DNA from 2 places in the Bradyrhizobium sp. MI1.4 genome. Region 2 is predicted to be linked to the other one. Evidence: riboswitches for the same ligand, from Rfam matches in the RefSeq annotation. Region 2 holds a riboswitch; the other holds the start of a gene.

Region 1 (4,622 bases), on a different contig from region 2:
CCGTTGGCGGTTTTTGCCGTCGCCGGTTGAGGAAGCGTCAGCCTCGCTTGCCCCCGCGCTGACGTGCCAAACAAACCGACGGACGCTTCCAGCGTCAAGTCGCGACTGACTCTCGCAAGAGGGCCCGAGGGCTCGTAGCCTGAAATTGAAGCGACCTGTTGCTGTCGCAGATGCAACACGGTCTCAGACCCGGGACAGCCGAATTGGGCAAATTGCCCAACATTGAGCGCGTCTGCGTTTGGCACGGCATTTGAAAGGGATCGCCCATGGCATCGCTCGCCTAAGGAGTCGGAAGGCATGGCTTACAAGATCGTCGCTTCGCAATGCACCGTTTGTGGCGCATGTGAGTTCGAGTGTCCCAACGCGGCGATCAGTCTGAAGCGCGACATTTACGTTATCGATGCCAAAAAATGTACGGAGTGCGAGGGCCATTGCGACACGCCGCAATGCGCGGTGGTCTGTCCGGTCCCTGACACCTGTGTCCCGTCCAAGACAGGATAGGCAGCCCGCGACCAAAAGGCCTCATCGCTCGATTTCGCGAACGAAGTTGTAGATGTGGGACCTTGAGGAGACCACGACCGCATGGGGCGCATCGAGGTCGATTAACATCGTTATGAGCTTAAGGCGCTGAGCGACTCCGAGGAACCCCTCAAAGGGCTCTGTCGGAGGACACCGTCGAATTTGTCACGAACAAGGACAAGGCCCTCGATGCTCAGTGGCCGCGTTAAGGCCTATCGTCGCTCGCCGCGAGTCGAGGCGAGGCAGACCGGCGTCGAGCGGCCACCGACGCATCGAAGCCGACGCAAAAGTCGCTCAGCACGTGAACACCTAGTGCACCGAGAAGATCATCTTGGCCAACCTCACGGAGCGGTCGACCTCGTGCCTGGTCGCGGGCCCGCCGAACACCAAGGAGCCGACCTGATCATCCGTGCGGTCCTGGAGCAATCCGGCTTTCGAAATTTTTAGGGAGCCTCGTGGGCTGTGACCAAACGGATGCCGGCCGAGGATGATCGCACCTTCCTGACGCGCAGGTTCGAAAAGCTGCTGACGGAAGGTCGCCTCCTCGCGATCACACAGATACCGAAAGCGGCCCGGGTTCGTTCCGGTGGTGGAGCTCAACCGTTACGCGAGCAGGGAGCGAATGCATTTCACAAGCGGAGCCTCCACGGATCAGGGCGTGTTCACCAGGCCGCGAGCAAGACCGTCGTACCCGCCTAGTGCGCTCGTAATCGCTTGGGCAATGTCGCAGCGAGAATCGGTAGGTTGACGCATCGATCCTCGTGCGCATAATTTCAAGCCGTCGCGGTCTCCGGATTTCGTTTGATCCGGAGCTAAGAGGGAAGCCGGTGCAATGCCGGCGCTGCCCCCGCAACTGTAAGCGGCGAGCCGCTGTCCAACGAAGTCACTGAAGCCATGCGGCTTCGGGAAGGCCGGACAGCAGCGACGACCCGTGAGCCAGGAGACCTGCCTCGACAAGATATCGTCCACGGGCGGGGCGTCCCGGTGTGCGCCAAGCAGTTGTCGCTCACGCGATGTTCGCTGTCTGCGTCCGCCATGGCCTTTGCCCCAACATGGGGTCTAAGCTATGTCAATCCTTTCGCTTCCCGTTGCCACACTGGGGACGTCACGCATCGGCCCACGACGCGAACTCAAATTCGCACTCGAGAGCTACTGGGCGGGAAAATCCAGCGAAGCCGAGCTCCTCGAGGCGGGGAGTGGACTTCGTGCCGCTAATTGGGCACGGCAGAAATCCCGCGGTGCGACCGTCATTCCTTCGAATGACTTCTCGCTCTACGACCATGTGCTCGATACCAGCCTAATGGTTGGCGCCATTCCCGACGTTTACGGCTGGAACGAAGGTCCTGTGTCGCTTAAAACCTACTTCACCATGGCGCGTGGCGCTCAAGACGGTGGTCACGCTCAGCATGGGCCCGGCGTAGCCGCACAGGAGATGACGAAGTGGTTCGATACGAACTACCACTACATGGTGCCGGAATTTCACCAGGATCAGATCTTTAAGTATGCCTCTCGGAAGCCGATCGAGGAATATGAGGAGGCAAGAAGCCTCGGTTATCAGACGCGGCCCGTCCTAGTGGGCCCAGTCACTTTCCTGAAGCTCGGCAAAAGCGTAAATCCCGCATTCAATCCGCTGTCGCTGCTTGATCGACTCCTCCCCGTCTATGTCGATGTTCTCCGCGAACTAGCCTCGCGCGGCGCTGAATGGGTTCAGCTCGACGAGCCATGCCTAGTGATGGACGTCGACGAAGCATCTCGGGCCGCTGTCCGCCGGGCCTATGCTCATTTCGCTAAGGCCGTGCCGGCCCTTAAAATCATGGTGGCCACATACTTCGGGGGTGTCGGCGACAATCTTGAAACAGTCTTGGCCTTGCCCGTTGCCGGGGTTCATGTCGACCTGGTTCGTGCACCTGACCAGTTGGACGCGATTGTCGCCAGAGCAGGTAGAGATCTCGTGGTCTCGCTCGGTGTCGTTGATGGTCGCAACGTGTGGCGCTCTAATCTGCCGGCGCTACTCGACCAACTTGCTCCTATGGTCAAAAAACTGGGCAGGGACCGTGTTCAGATTGCCCCCTCCTGCTCGCTGCTTCATGTTCCGACCGACATTGAACTAGAGATCGATCTCGATCCCAATCTGAAGACGTGGTTGGCGTTCTCAGTGCAGAAGATCAAGGAACTTTCGATATTGGGCAAAGCGCTGGCTGGCCATGCTGCCGACGTGACCGATGAACTCACGCTCTCAGAGGATGCATCCGTCACCCGCGAAACATCGCCGAAGATCCACAGTGCGAACGTCGCCGGACGAATGGCCGCGATCGACGATAGCATGCGTCGCCGTCGCAGTGCGTTCACCCAGCGCGCCGACGTCCAGCGCGTCGCCTTCGCATTGCCGATGTTTCCAACCACAACCATCGGATCCTTTCCGCAAACGGCGGACGTCCGCAATGCGCGTGCAGCTCATGCGCGGGGAGCGCTGAATGACACGCAGTACGAGCAGCTTCTGAAAGCGGAGACAGCCCATACCGTGCATTGGCAGGAAGATATCGGCCTGGACGTGCTCGTACACGGTGAGTTCGAGCGCAATGACATGGTTCAATACTTTGGCGAGCAGCTGTTGGGTTTCGCATTCACCAAGCACGGCTGGGTTCAGTCTTATGGCTCGCGGTGCGTTCGTCCTCCTATCCTGTTTGGAGATGTCTCCCGCCCGAAGCCCATGACCGTTAAATGGTGGCGACATGCGCAGTCTCTGACCAAAAAACCCGTCAAGGCTATGCTGACCGGACCGGTGACGATCCTGAACTGGTCGTTTGTCCGTGACGACATCCCGCGGAGCGAGACATGCCGACAGATCGCTCTCGCGATCCGAGACGAGGTCATCGACCTTGAGGCGGCTGGAGCGACCATGATCCAGATCGACGAGGCTGCGTTGCGGGAGGGATTGCCACTGCGCAAATCGCAGTGGAAGGACTATCTAGATTGGGCAGTGGACAGTTTCCGTGTTTGCTCCTCCGCTGTCGCTGACGGAACTCAGATCCATACGCACATGTGCTATTCCGAGTTCAACGAAATCATCGATGCGATCGCAGCAATGGATGCCGACGTCATTTCAATCGAGGCGTCGCGCTCCAAAATGGAATTGCTCGACGCTTTCAAGAGCTACAAATATCCTAATGAAATCGGGCCGGGCGTCTATGACATTCATTCACCGCGCATTCCCGCAGCAGCCGAGATCAAGCAGCTGATTGTGTTGGCGCGGCAGCGGGTTTCCGATCGGCAGCTCTGGATCAATCCCGACTGCGGACTGAAAACTCGAAGATGGGAGGAGGTGCGTCCCGCGCTCGTCAATATGGTGGCCGCCGCACGCGAGTTGCGGGCCGAGGCATGATCGTACGGAGCGTGTCGCCAACCTATCTGTGAATAAGATGAACGCGCTTTGGGAGCTCGCGATAACCTTGCGAGCTTCCAAAGTTTCCAGCGCCTACGAATGCCGGTTTGCCCCGGCGGAGGCGATCGCATACAGCGGCGACAAGCTCGAATCCGGCGGACGACCGCATGCCGGCCATACCGATTAGGTGACATATTCCCAGTCACTTGCGCTCGACGCGAACCACGATCCTATCGCTTCATTTATCCATCCCATGGATGCGTCCCATCACAACAATCTATTTTACCGCCCTTGCGGAATTTCATACCTAATTTGCGCCTTCGCGCGGTCTTCGGGAAGATTTGCTGGTATTCGGCGGTGCCAAAATACTGGCGCGTGACGGCAAACTGACGGTTGAGTTTCAGGGCTCGGCAGTCAAACCGCCTGCGCGATGGATCCCAGCTCCGTCAAGGCGCTGCCCGTGCCAACCGGACAGCTGGCAAGTGGTGAGCAAGTCCTGAAGTTTACGACAGGAGCGGAAGGCAAGCGGCTCGCTAACTTGTGCAGAGCGATATCCGCTTCTTGTTGTTTGACGGCGAGTGCCCTCGTCGTAAGTCGATCGCCGGTAGTCCTCCCTACCGACGAAAGCTGGAACGATGCGGAAAGCAGCGTCGCTCCCGCGTGACTTTCGCCCGGCCTCGCATTGCGGCCGGGCGGCTTTTTATGTGCCTGCTTATCAGTG
Region 2 (4,622 bases):
TGTTTCGTCTCTACGAGACGCCTGACGCGCCTGCCGCGCAGGAGAAGCTGGCGCGTCGCCATATCTGGTCTCGCGTGTTCGCGCGAGAGCCGACATGGCTGCGCCTCGGGCTTCCGGGCAGCGAATCCGAATGGACCCGCCTGGCCGACACTCTAGCGCGCTAGAGCGAGCAGGCCGTCGACATCGAGATGGGCTTCGATGTGATCGGCGAGCGCATCGAGCGCGCTCTCGACCCTTGCGTGATAGGGCTCGTCGCCGGCGGGAATGTCGAGCTTCGCCAAAAAGGCCTTGCGGAAATCATCCGACGTGAACAGGCCGTGCAGATAGCTGCCCTGCACGCGTCCGTCGCGCGAGATCGCGCCTTCCGGTTCGCCATTCAGCCTTGCGAATGGCCGCGCGCGATCCGGCCCATCAGTGCGGCCGATGTGGATTTCATAAGCCTCGATCGGCTGATTGGTGGCGGCATGCAGCGCCGCGACGCGTGTCAACGTCTTCTCCGAGCTCATCACCGTTTCCACATCCAGAAGTCCGAGACCCGGTGTGTCGCCGGCGGGGCCCTCGATCCCCTCGGGATCAGCGACGCTGCGTCCGAGCATCTGATAGCCGCCGCAGAGGCCGAGCACATGGCCGCCTCTGCGGTAATGCGCCAGGAGATCGATGTCCCAGCCCTGCGCGCGCAGAAAGGCGAGGTCGCCACGAGTGGATTTCGAGCCGGGAATGATGACGAGGCGCACGTCGCCGGGAATGGCCTCGCCCGGCCGCACCATCACGAGATCGACGCCAGGCTCGAGCTTGAGCGGATCGAGATCGTCGAAATTGGCGATTCGCGACAGCGCGAGACAGGCGATCTTGCATTGGCCCGGTTTGCGCGCATCGCTCAGGCCCAGCGCATCCTCGGCCGGCAGCTCGCCGGCGCGCGCGAACCAGGGCAGCACGCCGAGGCCGCGCCATGCGGTCTTTTCTTCGATTAGTCTGTAGCCGTCGTCGAACAATGTGGGATCGCCGCGGAACTTGTTGATGACAAATCCCTGGATCATCGCGGCATCGTCCGGGTCGATCACCGTCTTGATGCCGACGAGTTGCGCGATGACACCGCCGCGGTTGATGTCGCCAACCAGCACGACCGGCACGTCGGCCTTGCGCGCAAAACCCATATTGGCGATGTCGGCCTTGCGCAGGTTCACTTCGGCCGGACTGCCGGCACCCTCCACCAGAACGAGATCGGCGCGCGCCTTCAGCCGCTCGAAGCTCTCCAGCACGGCGCCCATCAATGACGGTTTCATCGCCGCATATTCACGCGCACGCGCGGTCGCGATGCGTTTTCCTTGCACGATCACCTGCGCGCCGACATCGGTCTCGGGCTTGAGCAGCACCGGGTTCATGTCGGTGTGCGGCTCGACGCCGGCGGCGAGCGCCTGGAGTGCCTGGGCGCGGCCGATCTCGCCGCCGTCAACGGTGACGGCTGCATTGTTCGACATGTTCTGCGGCTTGAACGGGACCACGCGCAGGCCGCGTCGCACAAAGGCGCGTGCGAGGCCGGCAACGATGAGCGACTTGCCCACGTCCGAGCCGGCTCCCTGGATCATCAATGCGCGCGCCATCGCGAGTTTCTTAGAACTCGACGCCGGCTTGCGCCTTGATGCCCGAGCGGAAGGGATGCTTGACCAGCGTCATCTCGGTGACGAGATCGGCGATCTCGATCAGCTCGTCCTTGGCGTTGCGGCCGGTGAGCACGACATGCGTCATCGGCGGCTTCTGCGTCGTGAGGAATTCGACGACCTCCGCGATGTCAAGATAGTCGTAGCGCAGCGCGATGTTGATCTCGTCGAGCACGACCATGCGGAGATTCTGGTCGAGGATCAGCTCCTTGGCCTTCTCCCAGCCGGCGCGCGCGGCGGCGATGTCGCGGGCGCGGTCCTGCGTCTCCCAGGTAAAACCCTCGCCCATGGCGTGGAATTGGCATAGGTCGCCGAAATGGCCGGTCAGCATGCGGCGCTCGCCGGTGTCCCAGGCGCCCTTGATGAACTGCACGACCGCGCAGGGGAAGCCATGGGCGACGCAGCGGACGATCATGCCGAAGGCCGAAGAGGACTTGCCCTTGCCGGCCCCGGTGTGGACGATGATCAGGCCCTTTTCGCCGCTCTTGGTCGCCATGATCTTGTCGCGGGCGACCTTCTTCTTCGCCATTTTCGAGGCGTGGCGGGCGTCGGTTTCGTCGGCCGTCTGGGTATCCGGTTCGGGCGTCATCGGACGGGGTCCTTCGGCTTGACAAGAGGCGGTCGGGGGCAAATGGTGGCCCGGCGTTGGTTCCTGTCCTACGACAGGCGAAGAGGGAATGCGATAGGGTCCGAATCGGCAAGATTTGGTTCCAAAATGCAGCCGCCCCCGCGACCGTGACCGGAGAGATGCCCGAAGCCACTGATCCCCTGGGGATCGGGAAGGCGGGGATCGAAGGGGAAACCCTGCTCCGCAAGCCGGGAGACCTGCCAACGCGGACGATTTTGGACCGGCGGACGGGGTGTTCCGCGACGGGGAAACGGGCCTTCGCAAGAACGGTTCGTGGGCCTCATCGCTTCCCGCTGTTTATTCTGGAAGAAGCGATGACCGTCACACTTCATGTCTGCATTACCTGCCGCGCCGGCGAGACACTTGGCGAAGGCGAGACGACGCCCGGCAAGCGCCTGCATGGCGCGATCCTCGAGGCCGGCGTGCCCGACGGCGTCAGCGTGGTTCCCGTCGAATGCCTGTCTGCATGCAACCAGGGTTGCTCCGTCGCGCTCAGCGCGCCCGGCCGCTGGTCCTATGTCTATGGCCGTCTGTCGGATGCGAATGCGAGCGATGTGGTCGCGGGCGCCGCGGCCTATGCGGCCGCGCCCGACGGCCTCGTGCCCTGGCGCAGCCGCCCGGAGATATTCCGCAAGCAATCGCTTGCCCGCATTCCCCCCATTTCCCCCTTGGCCGTCGTGCCGGAGGCCGCCGAATGAATTCGCTCGCAAAAGTCCCGGTCACGGTCGTCACGGGCTTTCTCGGCTCCGGCAAGACCACGCTGATCCAGCATCTGCTTGCCAATGCCAACGGCAAGAAGCTCGCGGTGCTCGTCAACGAGTTCGGCAGCGAGGGCGTCGATGGCGAGATTCTGAAATCCTGCGCCGATGCGAATTGCCCGGAAGAGAACATCATCGAGCTCGCCAATGGCTGCATCTGCTGCACCGTCGCCGACGATTTTATTCCGACCATGGAGAAGCTGCTGTCGCGGGCCGTCAAGCCCGATCACATCCTGATCGAGACCTCGGGCCTGGCGCTGCCCAAGCCGTTGCTCAAGGCGTTCGATTGGCCGGAGATCCGTTCGCGCATCACGGTCGACGGCGTGATCGCGCTGGCCGACGCCGAAGCTGTCGCCGCGGGCCGTTTTGCGCCCGACCCTGACGCCGTCGAAGCGCAGCGCGCGGCGGACGGCAATCTCGACCATGAGACGCCACTGTCGGAAGTGTTTGAGGACCAGATCGCCTGCGCCGACATCGTGCTGCTGACCAAGGCCGATCTTGCGGGCGCGGCAGGCCTCGAAGCAGCCAAGGCGGCGATCACCGCCGAGATGTCGCGCCGCGTGCCGATGCTGGCGATCACCGACGGCGCGATCGACGCGCGCCTCATCCTCGGCCTCGGTGCTGCCGCCGAGAACGATCTCGCCGCGCGTCCCTCGCATCACGACGGCGAAGAGGATCACGAGCACGACGATTTTGCGTCCGTCGTGATCGATCTTCCTGAGGTCACCGATATCGAAGCGCTGGTTGCATCCGTTCAGCGTCTGGCGCGCGAGCAGAATGTGCTGCGCGTCAAGGGTTACATCGCGGTGCAAGGCAAGCCGATGCGCCTCTTGCTGCAAGCGGTGGGCGAGCGCGTGCGCCACCAGTTCGACCAGCCCTGGGGCGCGGGTGCGAGGCAGTCAAAGCTGGTCGTGATCGGCGAGCACGGCGATATCGACGAGGCCGCGATCAAGGCGGGACTCGGTCTTTCAGGATCCGGTATCTGATGCACGTCGTCTTCCGCGAGAGCCGCGGTCTCGAGGAGACCGCGATACCAAGGGACATTGGCCAGGACCCGGCCGATCTCGTGGTGCTCTCGTATTCGGATTCCGATCTTGCCGCGTTCGCGGCCGGCTGGCGCCGTGGCCGCGACAGCCTGCCGTCGCTGCGGCTCGTCAATCTCGCAGAACTTCGTCATCCGCTCTCGGTCGACACCTATGTCGAACGCACGCTTGCGCACGCGCGCGGCATTCTCGTGCGTTTGATCGGCGGGGAATCCTATTGGCCGTATGGGCTCGCGGCCCTGCAGCAGCTGGCGAAGGAGCGCGGCATCGTGCTGGCCGTGCTGCCGGCCGACGGCCGCGACGATACGCGGCTGGACGCGTATTCGACCCTGCCGGTCTCGACGTTGCGGCGGCTCAAGGTGCTCTGCGACACCGGCGGCCCCGTCCCATCGCAAGCCGCGATCGCGCAGCTTGCGCTGGCTTCGGGCCTCTATGCGGGACCTGTTATCGGCGACATGACCGTGCCCGAGATGGGCTTTTACGATCCCGCGCGCGGCGTCATTGCCGCGCCGGCGTCGGGTGAGGGCAGGCCGCG

Evidence for each region. A riboswitch is a leader RNA that binds a small molecule or an ion and turns the genes downstream of it on or off. The one in region 2 is predicted to bind cobalamin.
Region 1: it holds a riboswitch for cobalamin, as region 2 does, so the genes downstream of both, metE (5-methyltetrahydropteroyltriglutamate--homocysteine S-methyltransferase) here and AC0L23_RS24325 (DUF1636 family protein) in region 2, are expected to answer to the same signal.

What each region holds. Positions count from the first base shown of each region.
Region 1 covers NZ_JBVVPP010000002.1:396,611-401,232, forward strand. The annotation lists gene AC0L23_RS04160 (4Fe-4S binding protein) at 298-501, shown strand; cobalamin riboswitch at 1,287-1,486, shown strand; gene metE (5-methyltetrahydropteroyltriglutamate--homocysteine S-methyltransferase) at 1,586-3,901, shown strand.
Region 2 covers NZ_JBVVPP010000025.1:19,800-24,421, forward strand. The annotation lists gene cobD (threonine-phosphate decarboxylase CobD) at 1-164, shown strand, start outside; gene AC0L23_RS24315 (cobyric acid synthase) at 153-1,601, opposite strand; gene cobO (cob(I)yrinic acid a,c-diamide adenosyltransferase) at 1,612-2,247, opposite strand; cobalamin riboswitch at 2,288-2,505, shown strand; gene AC0L23_RS24325 (DUF1636 family protein) at 2,601-2,984, shown strand; gene cobW (cobalamin biosynthesis protein CobW) at 2,981-4,030, shown strand; gene cobN (cobaltochelatase subunit CobN) at 4,030-4,622, shown strand, end outside.